DNA from 4 places in the Comamonas sp. NyZ500 genome. Region 2 is predicted to be linked to each of the others. Evidence: predicted binding sites of a transcription regulator. Region 2 holds the regulator's gene; each other region holds the start of a gene.
What was found. The regulator FNR, encoded in region 2, switches genes on or off when oxygen is low (the NO sensors DNR and NnrR bind a similar motif). The targets are predictions, from matches to a motif close to TTGATNNNNATCAA.
Positions count from the first base shown of each region.

Region 1: JAO85_RS07200 (DASS family sodium-coupled anion symporter) is a predicted target of FNR. The motif match lies at 2,502-2,515, and genes of this name have one in related genera.
Region 3: JAO85_RS11040 (hemerythrin domain-containing protein) is a predicted target of FNR. The motif match lies at 3,092-3,105, and genes of this name have one in related genera.
Region 4: adhP (alcohol dehydrogenase AdhP) is a predicted target of FNR. The motif match lies at 2,124-2,137, and genes of this name have one in related genera.

Region 1 covers NZ_JAEIJE010000003.1:329,447-333,386, forward strand. Annotated here, with positions in the region: gene JAO85_RS07190 (CMD domain protein) at 1-240, shown strand, start outside; gene JAO85_RS07195 (alkylhydroperoxidase domain protein) at 237-827, shown strand; gene JAO85_RS07200 (DASS family sodium-coupled anion symporter) at 837-2,342, opposite strand; gene JAO85_RS07205 (hypothetical protein) at 2,611-2,937, shown strand; tRNA gene JAO85_RS07210 (tRNA-Met) at 3,010-3,086, opposite strand; gene rplQ (50S ribosomal protein L17) at 3,127-3,510, opposite strand; gene rpoA (DNA-directed RNA polymerase subunit alpha) at 3,642-3,940, opposite strand, start outside.
Region 2 covers NZ_JAEIJE010000001.1:252,259-256,198, reverse strand. Annotated here, with positions in the region: gene hemN (oxygen-independent coproporphyrinogen III oxidase) at 1-1,109, opposite strand, end outside; gene fnr (fumarate/nitrate reduction transcriptional regulator Fnr) at 1,378-2,100, shown strand; gene JAO85_RS01165 (hypothetical protein) at 2,164-2,427, opposite strand; gene JAO85_RS01160 (FixH family protein) at 2,686-2,991, opposite strand; gene ccoG (cytochrome c oxidase accessory protein CcoG) at 3,118-3,940, opposite strand, start outside.
Region 3 covers NZ_JAEIJE010000005.1:305,326-309,265, reverse strand. Annotated here, with positions in the region: gene JAO85_RS11055 (magnesium transporter CorA family protein) at 1-736, shown strand, start outside; gene JAO85_RS11050 (dienelactone hydrolase family protein) at 902-1,594, opposite strand; gene JAO85_RS11045 (MarC family protein) at 1,777-2,424, shown strand; gene JAO85_RS11040 (hemerythrin domain-containing protein) at 2,534-3,031, opposite strand; gene JAO85_RS11035 (ABC-type transport auxiliary lipoprotein family protein) at 3,204-3,887, opposite strand.
Region 4 covers NZ_JAEIJE010000003.1:147,318-151,257, forward strand. Annotated here, with positions in the region: gene JAO85_RS06395 (glutathione S-transferase family protein) at 79-759, shown strand; gene JAO85_RS06400 (multifunctional CCA addition/repair protein) at 819-2,081, shown strand; gene adhP (alcohol dehydrogenase AdhP) at 2,319-3,353, shown strand; gene trxC (thioredoxin TrxC) at 3,422-3,856, opposite strand.

The sequences.
Region 1 (3,940 bases), on a different contig from region 2:
CGCCTGAGCGCCGCGCTGGCCCATGCCCATCTGCTGGCCTACCACCCACGCGATGCGAGTGCCCAGGCCTTGCTGGCGCTGCAGCAGGCCGGCTGGAGCGAGACCGATATCGTCATCCTGTCCCAGCTCGCCTCTTTCCTGTCCTTCCAGATCCGCCTCGTGGCGGGGCTGCGCGTGCTTGGCGCACGAGCTGCAGTCACCACGGCATCTTCCACCCTCGCCCTGCAAGCCCAGCCATGAGCACCACGCACAACACCTCCCCCCAGGTCTTCACCCAGGAACAGCTCGACTGGCAGCCATGGATAGCTCCGCTGCAGGAGAGCGAGCTGAGCGAGCGCCACCATGCAGGCCTGGTGGACGCGGCGCGCGCGCGTTCACCCTATTTCCGGCTGCTGGCGCGCGACCCCGACACGCTGGGAGCACGCACGCGCACCGACAAGGACATCTTCTACAACCCCGATGCCGGCCTGCCGCGCGCCGAGCGCGAACTGGCAGCAGCTGCAACCTCACGCACCAATGGCTGCATCTACTGCGCTTCGGTACATGCGCGCTTTGCCACGCATTTCTCGCAACGCGCCGCCGATGTGCAGCGCCTGCTCGATGAAGGTCCGGGCAGCGATCTGGGCCCGCGCTGGAACGCCATCGTCGCCGCCGCCGTGGCCTTGACGCAGACGCCGCCCGCACTGGAGTCCAGTCATATCGATGCGCTGCGCGCCGCCGGCCTGGATGACGCGGCCATCTCCGATGCGCTGCAGGGCACTGCCTTCTTCAACTGGGCCAACCGGCTCATGCTGTCTCTGGGCGAGCCCCTGTGCACGAGCAGCTGACAGCGCGGCTCACCACAGCCCCAGCAACTTCCACCAGGCGCTGCCGACGACAGCGAAGATCAGCAACTCCAGCACGCACATCGCAGCCCCCACGCGCCACCAGACACCTAGAGTCACATAGCCGCTGCCGAAGATGATGGGTGAAGTGCCGGTCGCGTAGTGCGTCAGCGTCATCATGATGGCCGAACCGGCCGTCATCATCAGCATGAAGGGGACGACGTAGTCAGCCGGGATCAGTTGCGCGCCCACGGTCAGAAAGGCCAGCATCATGGCGCTGATATGGGCCGTGGTGCTGGCAAACAGATAGTGCGAGAAGACGAAAACGCCCACCAGAATGGCGGCCACGGGCAGCCAGTCCAGGCCGCTGGCGACGATGGCGCTCTTCAAGCCCTCGGCAAACCAGGCGACCACACCGAGCTTGTTGAGCTGCTCGGCCAGCATGACCAAGGCACCGAACCAGATCAGGGTGTCCCAGGCGCTTTTCTCGGACAGCACATCATCCCAATCGATGGTCCCCGTGATGATCAGGGCGAACAAACCGAGAAAAGCCACCACGGTCGGGTCCAGCGTGAACGCCGGGCCGAACAGCATTTGCGGCACATTCGCCCATAGCAGCAGCATCACGCCGAAGGTGCCGAGCATCACGCGCTCCTTGCCTGACAGCGGGCCCATGCCTGCCATCTCGGCGCGCGCGTACTCCACGGCATTGGGCGTGGCCTTGAGTTCGGGTGGCGACAGCAGATAGATCGCCAGCGGCATCAACAGCAGACACAGCAGCCCTGGCAGCAGCATGTACAGAGCCCAACTTGTCCAGCTCAGGTGCAGGGACTGACCCGTGGCCTTGGCCACCAGGTCCACGACCAGCGGATTGGGCGCCGTCGCGGTCAGGAACATCGCCGAGGTGATCGGATTGGAATGGTAGTTGACCAGCGCCAGATAGGTCCCGACCTTGCCTTGCGTTCCCTTGGCCGGATCCGATTCAAAGGCATTGGCGATGGACTTCATGATCGGATGCACGATGCCGCCGCCGCGTGCCGTGTTGCTGGGCGTGAACGGGGCCAGTACCAGCTCGCAGATCGCGAGTCCGTAACCTATGCCTATGGTGCGCTTGCCCATCAGCGCAATGAACAGCAATCCGATGCGGTTGCCGAGCCCCGTCTTCTTGAGACCGCGCGATATCAGAACCGCCACCACGATCAGCCAGATCAGGGGATTCGCAAAGCTGCTCAGCGCATCCGTGATCGCACCTTTGGACGAACTGGAGGTGACCTGGGACAGCGACACGATGACAATCGCCATCAATGCCATCACGCCTATGGGCATGACCTTGAGGATGATCGCCACGATGGTCGTCAGAAAGATGGCCACCAGTTGCCAGGCCTTGCTGTCCAGTCCCGCAGGTACCGGCGTCAGCAGCAGACCGGTCAGCACCAGGGTGGAAATCAGTGCAGGCACGACCCGAAACGGAACGGCCGATTTGAAGTAACGGAACATCGAGACGATCTTCTCGAACATAGAAGTCCTTTTCTTTACCTGCAGCGCATCGAGACACCATACCTCAGCTCAGCAAAAGCCAGGAGTCCCCGACGGACATTGGCGCTCGGGTCACAGACTGGCATCATGATGCAGTGCCGCATGGCTTCGACTCCAGGCCGACTTTTACGTTGCCAAAGTTTGATCGACGGCAAGACTTGCAGAAGCAAAACCGATGGCAAGACCTCGTACGTGTCAGTATTCAAGCATTGGGCACATGCCCATGGATTCAGCAGGAGAGACACTCTAAATGCCAGCGAACCGATTCCTGCCCGATGAATGGGAAAGCCGCCTTGAAGAAATAGATCTAGCGATACTGCATCAGGCTGCTATCTGCAAGATCCGGCTGCTCGACCCCGGTGCCGTCGAACGCGTGCTGGCCAACGATGCCGGCATCTGCGGTGCCGAGCATGAGACGGCATTCAGGACCTTGCGCGGCCTGCTCTATCTGCACTACACCGAGGTACTGCATATCAGCGAGGTACTGAGCCCGGAAATCGCCCAGGTGATTGCCAGCCGGGTGCGCGAGCATCTGAGCCGGCGCTCGGGCACAGCGCCGGGAGGTATGACGAGCTGATACCAGCGCCGCCGCCCTTCAATGGAAAATGGACAAAAAAAAGGTCACGACAATGTCGTGACCTTTTCAATTTGGTTGCGCGAGAAGGATTTGAACCTCCGACCTTTGGGTTATGAGCCCAACGAGCTACCAGACTGCTCCATCGCGCGGTATTTCCAAATTATAGCAGGCTTTGCAGCCTGCCCTGGCTTATTCAGCTGCTGCAGCGGCTTCTTCAGCGCGCTCGACCAGTTCCACATAGGCCATGGGAGCGTTGTCGCCCACGCGGAAGCCCATCTTCAGGATACGTGTGTAGCCACCGGGACGCTGAGCGTTGCGGGGACCCAGCACGTTGAACAGCTTGGTCACGCTGTCGCGGTCGCGCAGGCGGTCGAAAGCCAGACGACGGTTAGCCACGGTATCAACCTTGGCCAGAGTGATCATGGGCTCGATGACGCGACGCAGTTCCTTGGCCTTGGGGACCGTGGTCTTGATTGCTTCGTGCTCGATCAGCGAGTTCATCATGTTCTGCAGCATTGCCTTGCGGTGTGCAGAAGTGCGGTTCAGTTTGCGGAGGCCGTTGCCGTGACGCATGGTGCTTTTCCTTTGCTCCCCGTTTTTATCCGGAGATCTTTTCTAAATTAAATCAGGCAGCCGTATCAGGTACTGCCCGAGGCACTTGGACTTTGCCGGATCAACTCCAGCAAAGTCCTCTATTGTAGCAATTAACGCTTTTCCAGGCCAGCGGGTGGCCAGTTTTCAAGCTTCATGCCCAGAGTCAGACCGCGGGAAGCCAGAACTTCCTTGATCTCGTTGAGCGACTTGCGACCCAGGTTGGGAGTCTTGAGCAGCTCGTTTTCGGTACGCTGGATGAGGTCACCGATGTAGTAGATGTTCTCTGCCTTGAGGCAGTTGGCAGAACGCACGGTGAGCTCGAGCTCGTCCACAGGACGCAGCAGGATGGGATCGAACGACGTGGCAGCGCCGCGGCCACCGGCAGGAGCGTCGAACACGCTGGCGATAT
Region 2 (3,940 bases):
TCGTCACGTGAAAGCGCCAGTCCGCGCTGCACGGGCAGCATGCCGCCATCGACGGCATCGTAATACTCTTCAAGAGTCTTGACGTTCTGGCTGTAGGTCGCGCCCACCTTGCCGATAGCCGATACGCCCAGTGCAATCAGGTCGCAATCAGGCTGGGTGCTGTAGCCCTGAAAGTTGCGATGCAGGCGCCCCTGGCGCTTGGCAATGGCCAAAGAGTCGTCAGGCAGCGCAAAGTGGTCCATGCCTACATAGACATAGCCGCCATCCATGAATGCATCAATTGCGCCGGAGAGCATGTTCAGCTTGTCCTGTCCCATGGGCAGGTCTGCCGATTCGATGCGCCTTTGCGGCTTGAAGCGCTCGGGCAGATGCGCATAGGCATACAGTGCAATGCGATCGGGGCGCAGCTCATTGACCTGTGCCAGCGTGCGCGCGAAAGACTCGGGCGTCTGCCTGGGCAGCCCGTAGATCAGGTCCACATTGATGGAGACAAAGCCCAGGCGGCGCGCCTCGGCCACCAGCGCAAATACTTGCTCGGCGGGCTGCTCGCGGTGCACCGCTTTCTGCACCGCGGGATCAAAGTCCTGCACGCCAAAGCTCAGGCGATTGAACCCCATGTCCTTGAGAGCTCTCAGCCGCTCGTTGCTGACGGTGCGCGGATCGACCTCGATGGAGTACTCGCCCGCGGGATCCAGCTTGAAATGTTCACGCATCAAGACCATCAGCTGCTGCAACTCGGCATCGCTGAAAAAGGTCGGTGTGCCTCCGCCCAGATGCAGCTGGCTTACGAGCTGGCCTTTGCCGCAATGCTCGGTATGCATGGCCAGCTCGCGGCTCAAGTAGTCCAGATACTCGGCAGCCTTCTCATGATGCTTGGTCACGATCTTGTTGCAGGCGCAGTAATAGCAAAGCGACTCACAGAACGGCACATGCACATAAACGGACAGGGGCAAAGCGCGCGAGCCAGAATGCGTCTTGCGCTGCTTGAGTGCCAGTATGTAGTCGTCTGCACCAAAAGCCTCAACAAAACGGTCGGCTGTTGGGAACGATGTGTAGCGTGGGCCGGGGATATCAAAGCGGCTCAGCAACTCAGGCGTGACTGCGGTCATAACTGGGAGTTAGGGTGCGCCCACACTCTGTATAGAGCAGATTTCAATGGAAATCAGATCCTGAAAATCATGCCCAAAATAGGCAAAAGCGCATGTTTTTGAACGAATACAGGCAATGTGCCCCAAGGCAATCACCCTGTCCTTGATGAAAATCAAGAGACCTCAAGGCAAGTGCTGCGACAATTTGATCCATCTCATCTTCAACCACGAGGTCAATGACCAGCGCGACTCTCCACTCCGTGTCTGTCTGCGCCGTTGCAAAAAGCCCATGAATCTTCAGACCATCAAAGCATCCTGCTCCAACTGCAATCTGCGTGAACTGTGCATGCCCATGGGCCTGGACGATGAACAAATGGAGCGCATTGACGAGATTGTGGCCACGCGCCGCAAGGTCAAGCGCGGCGGGCTGCTGTTTCGCAATGGCGAAGAGTTCACCTCTCTGTATGCCATTCGAACCGGCTTCTTCAAGACCAGCGTGGCCACCGAAGACGGACGCGATCAGGTCACAGGCTTTCAGATGGCTGGCGAAATCATTGGTCTGGACGGCATCGTCAACGACCACCACACTTGTGATGCCGTGGCCCTGGAAGACGCCGAGGTTTGCGTCATGCCGTTTGACAAACTGGAGCAGCTCTCGCGCGAGGTCACTGCCCTGCAGAACCATGTGCACAAGGTCATGAGCCGCGAAATCGTGCGCGAGCATGGCGTGATGCTGCTGCTGGGCAGCATGCGTGCCGAAGAGCGCCTGGCGGCCTTTGTGTTGAACCTGGTCCAGCGCCTGTCGGCACGCGGCTTTTCCAAGTCGGAACTGGTGCTGCGCATGACGCGCGAAGAAATCGGCAGTTACCTGGGCCTCAAGCTCGAGACCGTGAGCCGCACTTTCTCCAAATTTGCAGAGGAAGGCATTGTGGAAGTCAAGCAGCGCCACCTGCGCATCCTGGATACCGAGGCGCTCAAACGAATCGTCAACAGCCAGCAATGCCAGAACTGAACCGAGTCGACAGACACTCTCAAGACAAAGCCCGCGGACAGCGGGCTTTTTTGTCTGCGCGAATTAATCGGGCAGAGGCTCGGAAACGATGCCGCCATTGAGATCGCTGACGGAGCGACCCAGCATCACCGTCATCGCACCTCCGATCAGGGTCACGACCCAGAAGGCAAAAAAAGCGACCGTATAGATGGCCTGGCGCGACCAGTCCAGGGGGGAGCCCAGCCAGTGCACATCCAGCGGGTCCACAAAAGCGAAAACCACCATCTCCATGATTGCCGCCGCCAGAAAGGCCGGCCAGACAATCCACATCCAGCGTCGAGCATCCATCCTGATTCTCCTTGGGCTGTGGGCTTGGTCATATTTTGCACAACAGTGGTGACCGTTCATGCAGGACTGCGGGCATGCACCGTGGCGGGAAACCCTGAACCACTCTCTTTTCAGTAGCATCCTGCGCCATCTGGATATCAAAAAACCATTTACTTCTATATCAACGTTAGGCGGAGCATACGCAACACGCTCTGATTTTGATATCGGGCAACAAAAAAGGCCGCAAAAGCGACCTTGGCGGAGCAAGCGCCGGAGCGCTCAGCGATCCAGCGGATGGTCCTTGGCTGGCGTGGCCGCATGATTGCGGCCGGTGACTGCTGGGGCCAGGCTTTTTTCACTTTCGCTCAGGCGCTGGTTGATTTCCATGCCATGGCGGTAGTAGTCAGGGTCAATCACGGGATCGGGCCTGCTCAGTGCGATGTATGCGGTGACAAAGCCGGCAATCACCACGATCACCGGGCCGGCGATGATGAGCCAGACATGGGCAAACTTCCACCAGGGCTTGCCGTCCTCGGGGTGGATGATCTTGGCCGTTTGCGAGACCTTGGCTTGTGCTGCCGACATGATGAAACCTCTTTCCAAAATTCTGACCACCCAGGCACACACGGCAGGGTGGCATAAATTGTTGCCGATTGGCGGTGCCCTTGTCCGGCCTCCGTGATGGCTCACGAAGACCGTCAAGACCTGGCATTAACGCGGCACCAGGAACACCGTCTTCTCGGAAATACGCCCTGCTCCGGCAGTCACTGCATCCACATTGAAGTGTACGGGGTGCGAGCCTGGAGTTGCTGAGCCATACGGAATCTGCAGCCGCACCGCAATGCCGCGCGTCTCTGCAGGGCCAACGCTCACTTCCTGCTCGGATGCGACTTCCAGATTCTCCAGGCCCACGGCGCTGATACGGTAGCGCTGCTCGGACTCGGTGGCGTTCATGATCTGCAGACGGTAGACGTTCTCCAGCTTGCCACCCGCCACGATGCGCGAAAGCGCAGCACGGTCGCGAATCACATCGACCTTGAGCGGCTCGCGCAGCACCAGACTGGCGATCATGGCGGCGCTGAGGGCCACCAGCACGGCCGAGTAGATCAGCACACGCGGGCGGAAAATGCGGCGAATCACCTGCACCTGCTTCCAGGCCTTGGCCACGGCATTCTGAGTGGTCAATCGGATCAGGCCACGCGGATACTCCATCTTGTCCATCACGGAGTTGCAGGCATCGATGCACAGACCGCAGCCGATGCATTCGTACTGCAACCCTTTGCGGATATCGATGCCCACGGGGCAGACCTGAACGCAAAGCTTGCAATCTATGCAGTCCCCCAGGCCCTGTGCCTTGTAGTCGACGTCTTTCTTGCGCGGGCCGCGAGCTTCACCACGTTCGGCGTCGTAGCTGACGATCATGGTGTCCTTGTCGAACATGGCACTCTGAAAGCGTGCATAGGGACACATGTACTTGCAGACCTGCTCGCGCATATAGCCGGCGTTGCCGTAGGTGGCGAAGCCGTAGAACGCC
Region 3 (3,940 bases), on a different contig from region 2:
TGACCAGATTCTGCTGTCCGTGCATCCCGACGGCTGCTTTGTACTGGAAAACTTCTGGCAGCGCCTGATTTCCGGCCCCGCCAAGACTGACAGCCGCCAGGCCAGCACCAAGATGCCCGTGGAGCCTGCCGACCTGATGCTGCGCATGGTCAACGGCATGGTGGACGGCTACCTGGATCTGCGCCGCACACTGACGCGCCAGATCGACCACTGGCAGATGGCGCTGCTCAAGCCCAACAAGCGTTTCAGCAACTGGGCCAGCGTGCTTGACGTGCGCCTGGCGCTGCACCAGTTGGATGAGATCTGCGAAGACCAGCGTGCCGCCGTGCAGGACTGGACCGAGGCGCTGGAGGGCTGGCCGCCCGAGCACACACCTGCGCGCCAGCATGAGCGCGAACTGCTGCGCGTGCGCTCGCGCGACGTGCTCGAACATATAGAGCGCGTGACCCACCACATTCACCGCATGGAGCAAAGTGCCGAGACCGCCGTGCAGATGCACTTTTCGGCTCAGAGCAACCGCGCCAACGACATCATGCGCACGTTGACCACGGTGACGGCCATCTTTCTGCCGCTGAACCTGATTGCCGGCATCTTCGGTATGAACTTCGAGTTCATCCCGTTCGTCCACAAAAAGGACGGCTTCATCTGGGCCCTGGTGGCCATGGTGATCATCACCGTGGTGCTGGTGGCCTATTTCTGGCGCCGCCGCTATCTGGAAAGCGAAGAAAAAGAATGACCCCCTGAGGCGCTTCCGCGCCTTCCCCCAAGGGGGACGACATCCTCGCTGCGCGGCGGCGCTTGCTTGATGTCTCTGATGGGGGACCGCCCAGCGGCAACGGGCTTTAGATAAAAACAGCTGCTTGCGCTTATATATAAAGCACAAGCAGCTATTGTTTTTATATCAACCCAGATGCTGGGCGAAGAAGGCCAGAGTGCGCTCACCTGCCAACGCTGCAGCGGCTTCGTTGTAGGAGCCGCGCTGGTCGCAGTTGAAGCCATGGTCGGCCTCATAGACATGGACTTCCACCTTGGGCTGGGCCTTCTTGAAGGCTTCGACGGACTCCAGCGAGATGTAGTGATCCTTGCTGCCGAAATGGGCCAGCACCGGGCACAGCGCCAGACGGCTGGCTTCCAGTTCGCCCGTCATGCCGCCGCCGTAGTAGCAGACTGCAGCCGAGACGCTGGCCAGATTGCAGGCCGAGCGCCAGGTCATGAGGCCGCCCCAGCAAAAGCCCACCACGCCGATCTTGCCGCCAGGCACCAGAGTCGCCGCATGGGCCACGGCCGCTTCCACATCGCGCAGCGCGCCAGGCTCGGGCAAGGCTTCCACTGCGGTCTTGAGCGCAAAGCCGGCCTTCATGTCTTCTTCGCTGTAACCCAGCTCCACATCGGGCTTGACGCGGGCAAACATGGCGGGCGCCACGGCCACATAGCCCTGGGCTGCGTAGCGGTCTGCCACGGAGCGGATATGCGAGTTCACGCCGAAGATCTCCTGCAGCACCACGATGGCACCGCGTGCCTGGCCCTCGGGCATGGCCACATAAGCCGGGGTTTTTGCGCCATCCACGGCTGTCAGTTCAACAAAGCTGCCCATTGCGAAGCTCCTTAACATGGTTCAAAAGGGAAATCCGCGACGCGGCCGCCAGCAATGCTGTAATGGCTGATGCCGCGTCGATGATTCGGCCATTTTTTCACAGGAGTGTTGATGCAAGCTATCTCAGCCCCACAAAAGGCCGACAGTCGCAAGAAGCCCCCCATGCCAGGAGGCGAGCTGTAATGGATATCAAACCGCTGATCACCCTGGTCGCCATCATCAACCCGCTGGCCATCGTCCCGTTCTTCATCCACTACACGGCCGGCTTCGACGCCGAGCAGCGCTGGCAGACGATTCGCACCGCCGCCTTTGCCGCCTTCTGCGTGATTGCGGTCTGCGCCCTGCTGGGACTGCAGATTCTGCAGTTCTTCAATATCTCGCTGCAAAGCTTTCAGGTCGGCGGCGGCCTGCTGCTGCTGATCAGTGCGATGAACATGCTCAACGCCCGCCCCGCCGAAGACCGCCCCAACAATGCCACGCTGGCAGCCGGCGTCGAGAAGGCCGCCGAGGGCAACAGCATTGCCGTCGTACCGCTGACCATTCCGCTGCTGACCGGGCCTGCCGCCATGTCCACCGTGGTGATCTATGCCGATCAGGCGCGCACCATCTGGCAGCATGTGGCACTGGTCGGCTATGGCGTGGTGGTGGCCGCTGCCATCATGGTCTGCTTTTCATTGGCTCACCCGATTGCCCGTGTGCTGGGCAAGACCGGCATCAATGTGATGACCCGGCTCATGGGCCTGATTCTGGCCGCGCTGGCCATCGAGGTGATGGCGGGAGGCCTGATCAAGATCTTCCCCATCCTGGCCTCCCCGGCGATATACCCTTAACCCCAAAAATACTCCCCCTGAGCGGCTACGCCGCTTCCCCCAAGAGGGACGGCAGCTTCGCTGCGCGGCGGCTCTTGCTCGCTGTCTCTCGCCTTATCGCGTGCCAGTTTCAGGCAGTTACTACTTCCATTTTTTCAGCTTCACCACAGGCACCACCACAGCCAGTGATCGGCTCCGCAGGCAAAGCCTCGGGCACCAGCACCGCGCCGGTCACCGGGTCAAAGCCCGCGCGGCGCATGTGCAGGGCCAGGGCGGCATCCATGTTCTGCGCATGGTGGCTGAACCACGGACCCAGCTCGGCCGCCATATGGCGGATCGTGGCCAGATCGCCCTGCCCGCCCTTGACCGCCCCCTCGCGCAGCACGGCCAGCACCACCTTGTGCTGCTGGCTGTGGCAGTTGCCCGTGGCAAAGCCCGTGGTCTGCATCCAGCGGTCTTCCTGATCGAAGTGCTGCTGGGTATGGGCAATCAGCTCGTCCCAGAGCGCGCACAGCTGCTCGTCGCCCGCAGCTTCCACCTGGGCCAGCAGGGTGACGAACTCTTCATGCATCGCGTCCATGACGGGAAAATCCAGGATGAGAGCGGCATTCCATTCGAGGCTGGCCATGGCAGTTCCTTGTGCGAGGTTGAGGAACTGGCAGCTTAAGAACAAGGCCCGGCCCGGCCATTGACCCACATCAGCAAAGCAGCTGCGCGCGAGTAAGCAGGACTTGCCCGGAATCAACAAAGCCCTGCATGGCAGGGCTTTGGGAGCGGAAATGCCTGGGACTGGTCGGGCCCTAGCGCCCGTAACCCTGCAACCAGCGGCTGAGCTGGGCAGCCGCCTCGTCCACGGCGCGTGCCATGGCCTGGGCACCGCCGGCTGCGTCGGCCGAGGCCGCCGGAACTTCGACCGTGAACACCTTCTGGCCCAGCAATTGGTTGCCGGCACTCTCGCCGGCACCGATCAGGCTGGCGCTCAGGCGCAGCAACGCACGGCTGTTGCTGGCGTTGTCGAAGACCTGGCTGAACTCGTCCACCGTCACGCGCAGCTGCGCAATCGAGCGCTTGTCGGCCTGCAGGGGGCGGACATTATCCTTGCCCGAAAGCACGGGGCGCTCCAGCCCCAGGCGCATGCGCAGGCGCTGCTCCACCATCTGAGCGGGAGGCAGGCTCCAGCGCGCGTTCTGGTAGGCACGCAGTTGCTGGCTGTCGCTGTAGTTCAGACGGTAGAACATGGCCGTCAGGCCCTCGGGCAACCCCGGCGCCTGGACTTCGGCCAGCACCAGCGGTACCGGCGCCACGGAGGGTGCGGCCGCATTCGCGGCCGGCACTGCCAGGTCGGCCATGCCCAGGTCATATCGCACCGGTTGCGTGGGTGCTGTGGGCAGGCCCGAGCAGGCGGCGAGCGCCAGTACCAGGGAAGAAGCGCCCAGCAATCGCCATGCTCCGCGGCCGGTGAGTGAAATCTTTGTGTCTGCCATATTGATTCCTTTGGGACTTAGGCCAGTCAGAATGAGTAGCAGGCATTTCCATC
Region 4 (3,940 bases), on a different contig from region 2:
ATGACTGTGGAATCAAAACACACAGACCGTCAGGCCCAAGCTTGATAAGCTGCTCGACAAACCACACAGGAGTCCGCCATGAAGCTCTATATCGGCAACAAGAATTACTCGTCCTGGTCCATGCGCCCCTGGGTGCTGATGCGCCAAAGCGGCATCAGCTTCGAAGAGCTCACACTGCGCTTTGACAGCTTTGCGCCCGACTCCAGCTTCAAGCTGCAGGCGCTGGCACTCGCACCGACCGGCAAGGTGCCGCTGCTGGTCGACGAGGGACTGATCATCTGGGACAGCCTGGCCATCTGCGAATACCTGGCCGAGCGTTTTCCCGACAAGCATCTGTGGCCGCAAACCGTGGCCCAGCGCGCCCGCGCGCGCAGCCTGGTGGCGCAGATGCACAGCGGCTTCGGCGCGCTGCGCAGCTTCTGCCCCATGAATATCGAAGCCCAGTTGCAGGAAACCGGCGCCCGGCTCTGGGCCGAGCATGCCGATCTGCGCAGCGATGTCCAGCAACTCGAAGAGCTCTGGACCCCGCTGCTGAGCGCTGCCAGCGGCCCCATGCTGTTCGACCAGTTCAGCATTGCCGATGCGTTTTTTGCGCCGGTGTGCATGCGCATCAACAGCTACGGCCTGCCGACCTCGGCCCCCGTGCGCGCCTATGTGCAGCGCGTCACCCAGTTGCCAGCCACCCAGGAATGGATTCAGGCCGCGCTGGCCGAGCAGGACTTTCTGCAGTTTGAAGAGCCCTATCGCCAGCAGCGCTGAGGCCTGGCTCCCGCGATTGCGGTATCTGCAGGCCGGCTCGCAGCCACTACCATTGCAGCATGAGTGAATTCAAGGTTTTCAAGGTAGGCGGTGCGGTGCGCGATGCATTGCTGGGCCTGCCCGTCAACGATACGGACTGGGTGGTGGTTGGCGCCACGCCGGAGCAGATGAGCGCGCGCGGCTTCGTGCCCGTGGGGCGCGACTTTCCGGTGTTTCTGCACCCCCGGACCCATGAGGAATATGCGCTGGCACGCACCGAGCGCAAGAACGGCATGGGCTATCGCGGCTTTGTGGTCCACACCGCCGCCGATGTGACGCTGGAAGAAGACCTGGCGCGGCGCGATCTCACCATCAACTCCATCGCAGCTCCCGCAGACTGGACAGGCAACGGCGACCTCGAAGATCTGGTGGATCCCTACCACGGCCAGCAGGATCTGAAGAATCGCGTGCTGCGCCATGTGACCGATGCCTTCCGCGAAGACCCGGTACGCATTCTGCGTCTGGCCCGCTTTGCGGCGCGCTTCACCGATTTTTCCGTCGCGCCCGAGACCATGGAACTCATGCGCGAGATGGTGGCGGCCGGAGAGGTCGATGCCCTGGTGCCCGAGCGCGTGTGGCAGGAAATCAGCCGCGGCCTGATGGAGGAGCGGCCCTCGCGCATGTTCGAGATCCTGCGCGAATGCGGGGCGCTGGTCCGGCTGCTGCCCGAACTCGACAAGCTCTGGGGCGTGCCCCAGCGCGCCGAATACCACCCCGAGATCGATTGCGGCGTGCATGCCATGATGGTGCTGGACATGTCGGCGCGCTTGCAGGCACCGCTGTCCGTGCGTTTTGCCTGCCTCTGCCATGACTTCGGCAAGGGCACCACGCCGGCCGATGTGCTGCCCCGCCATATCGGCCATGAGCAGCGCAGCGCCCGCCTGCTGCTGCAGGTCTGCGAGCGCTGGCGCGTGCCCAACGACTGCAAGGAGCTGGCCGAGGTCGTGGCGCGCGAGCATGGCAACATCCACCGCAGCCACGAGCTCAATGCCGCCGCCCTGCTGCGGCTGCTCGAGCGCTGCGATGCCATACGCAAGCCCCAGCGCTTCGAGGAAGCCCTGCAGGCCTGCGAATGCGACGCGCGCGGACGTCTGGGCTTTGAAGATGCGGCCTATCCGCAGCGCCAGCGCCTGGGCAATGCCCTGAAAGCGGCTCTGGCCGTGGAAACCGGCCCGGTGGCCCAGGCCGCAGCGCAGCGCGGCCTCAAGGGCAAGGCCATCGGCGACGCGGTGAGCAAGGCGCGCGAGCAGGCGATTGCCGCCTATCTGGAAGACGGCGCCTAGCCGTCCGCGCGCCGAGGTCCAGAAGGCAGGGATGAGCACGGCTTGAGTTAAGTCAAAGAAGGTATGCTGCAGCCATTGCACAGTACGAGACGGCTACGGCGGTTCGCTCCGCCCGGGCCATGCAGCGGGTCACGAAGCCCGCTGCAACACCCATTCCATACCGGTATGGTTCTTTGACGGGCAAGTGTCCGGCCCACAGGCCACGGCCTTGCCCTCTTGCTTCAAGGAGGTGCTCTGATGTCCTTACCCCAGACCATGAAAGCCGCCGTGGTGCGTTCCTTCGGGAAGCCGCTCACGATCGAAGAAATGCCGGTCCCTCGACCGGCAGACGATCAGATCCTGGTCAAGATTGCCGCCTCCGGCGTCTGCCACACCGATCTGCATGCGGCCGAAGGCGACTGGCCCGTCAAGCCTCATCCGCCCTTCATTCCCGGCCATGAGGGCGTGGGCCATGTGGCTGCGGTGGGCAAGAACGTCAAGCATGTCAAGGAAGGGGATCGCGTGGGCGTGCCCTGGCTGCACAGCGCCTGCGGCTTCTGCCGCCACTGCATAGGCGGCTGGGAAACCTTGTGCGAATCTCAGACCAATACCGGCTATTCGGTCAATGGCGGCTTTGCCGATTACGCACTGGCCGACCCCAACTATGTGGGCCATCTGCCGTCCAATGTGAGCTTTATCGACGTCGCTCCCGTGCTCTGCGCCGGGGTCACGGTGTACAAGGGCCTGAAGGTCACCGACGCCAAGCCCGGCGACTGGGTGGTGATTTCCGGCATCGGCGGCCTGGGCCATATGGCCGTGCAATATGCCAAGGCCATGGGCTTCAATGTCGCGGCGGTCGACATCGACGACAGCAAGCTCGCGCTGGCGCGCCAGCTGGGCGCAACCGTCACCGTCAACGCCATGAACACCGACCCGGCGGCCTATCTGCAAAGAGAGATTGAAGGCGCCCACGGCGTGCTGGTCACGGCCGTGTCGCCCAAGGCTTTCGAGCAGGCTCTGGGCATGGTGCGCCGCGGCGGCACGATTTCGCTCAACGGCCTGCCACCCGGCGATTTTCCGCTGCCGATCTTCTCCATGGTGCTCAAGGGCATCACGGTGCGCGGCTCCATCGTCGGCACGCGCCTGGACCTGCAGGAGTCGCTGGACTTTGCCGCTCAGGGCAAGGTCAAGGCCACCGTATCCACCGACAAGCTGGAAAACATCAACGACATCTTTGCCCGCATGCACGAAGGCAAGATCGAAGGCCGCGTGGTGCTGGACATCGCCGCCTGAGCCAGGCTAACCGGCCCCGAACCGGGGCCGGGGCCGGGTGAGCGGGCCGGCTCGCGCGAAGCCGCCGCTCAGATCACCGAGCGCACCCAGCGCACGATCTCCGAGGCCGGCAGTGCCCCGGAGATGCGTGCCAGTTCCTTGCCTTCCTTGAAAACCACCATGGTCGGAATGCTGCGAATGCCCAAGGGTGCTGCGGCCTGTGGATAAGCCTCGGTATCGAGCTTGGCCAGTTGCGCCTGCCCCGCCAGTTGCTGGGCCGCCTGGGCAAAGGCCGGCGCCATCATGCGGCAGGGGCCGCACCAGGGGGCCCAGAAATCCACGACCACGGGCAACTGGCTGCGGCCGGTGTGCCGGGCAAAGCTGTCGTTGTCCAGCGCCACGGGCTCGCCCGTCACCAGCGGCTGGTGGCAGCTGCCGCAATCGGGCTGATTGCCCAGTTGGTCGCTGGCAATGCGATTGGTGGTGTGGCAATGAGGACAGACGTAGTGCAGGGATTCGGACACAGGGGCAACCTTTCTAGGATTTACGCAAACAAGAATGCGACAACGGCCTGCCTCCTGGGACAGTCGCCTTGCCTGAACCCGCTT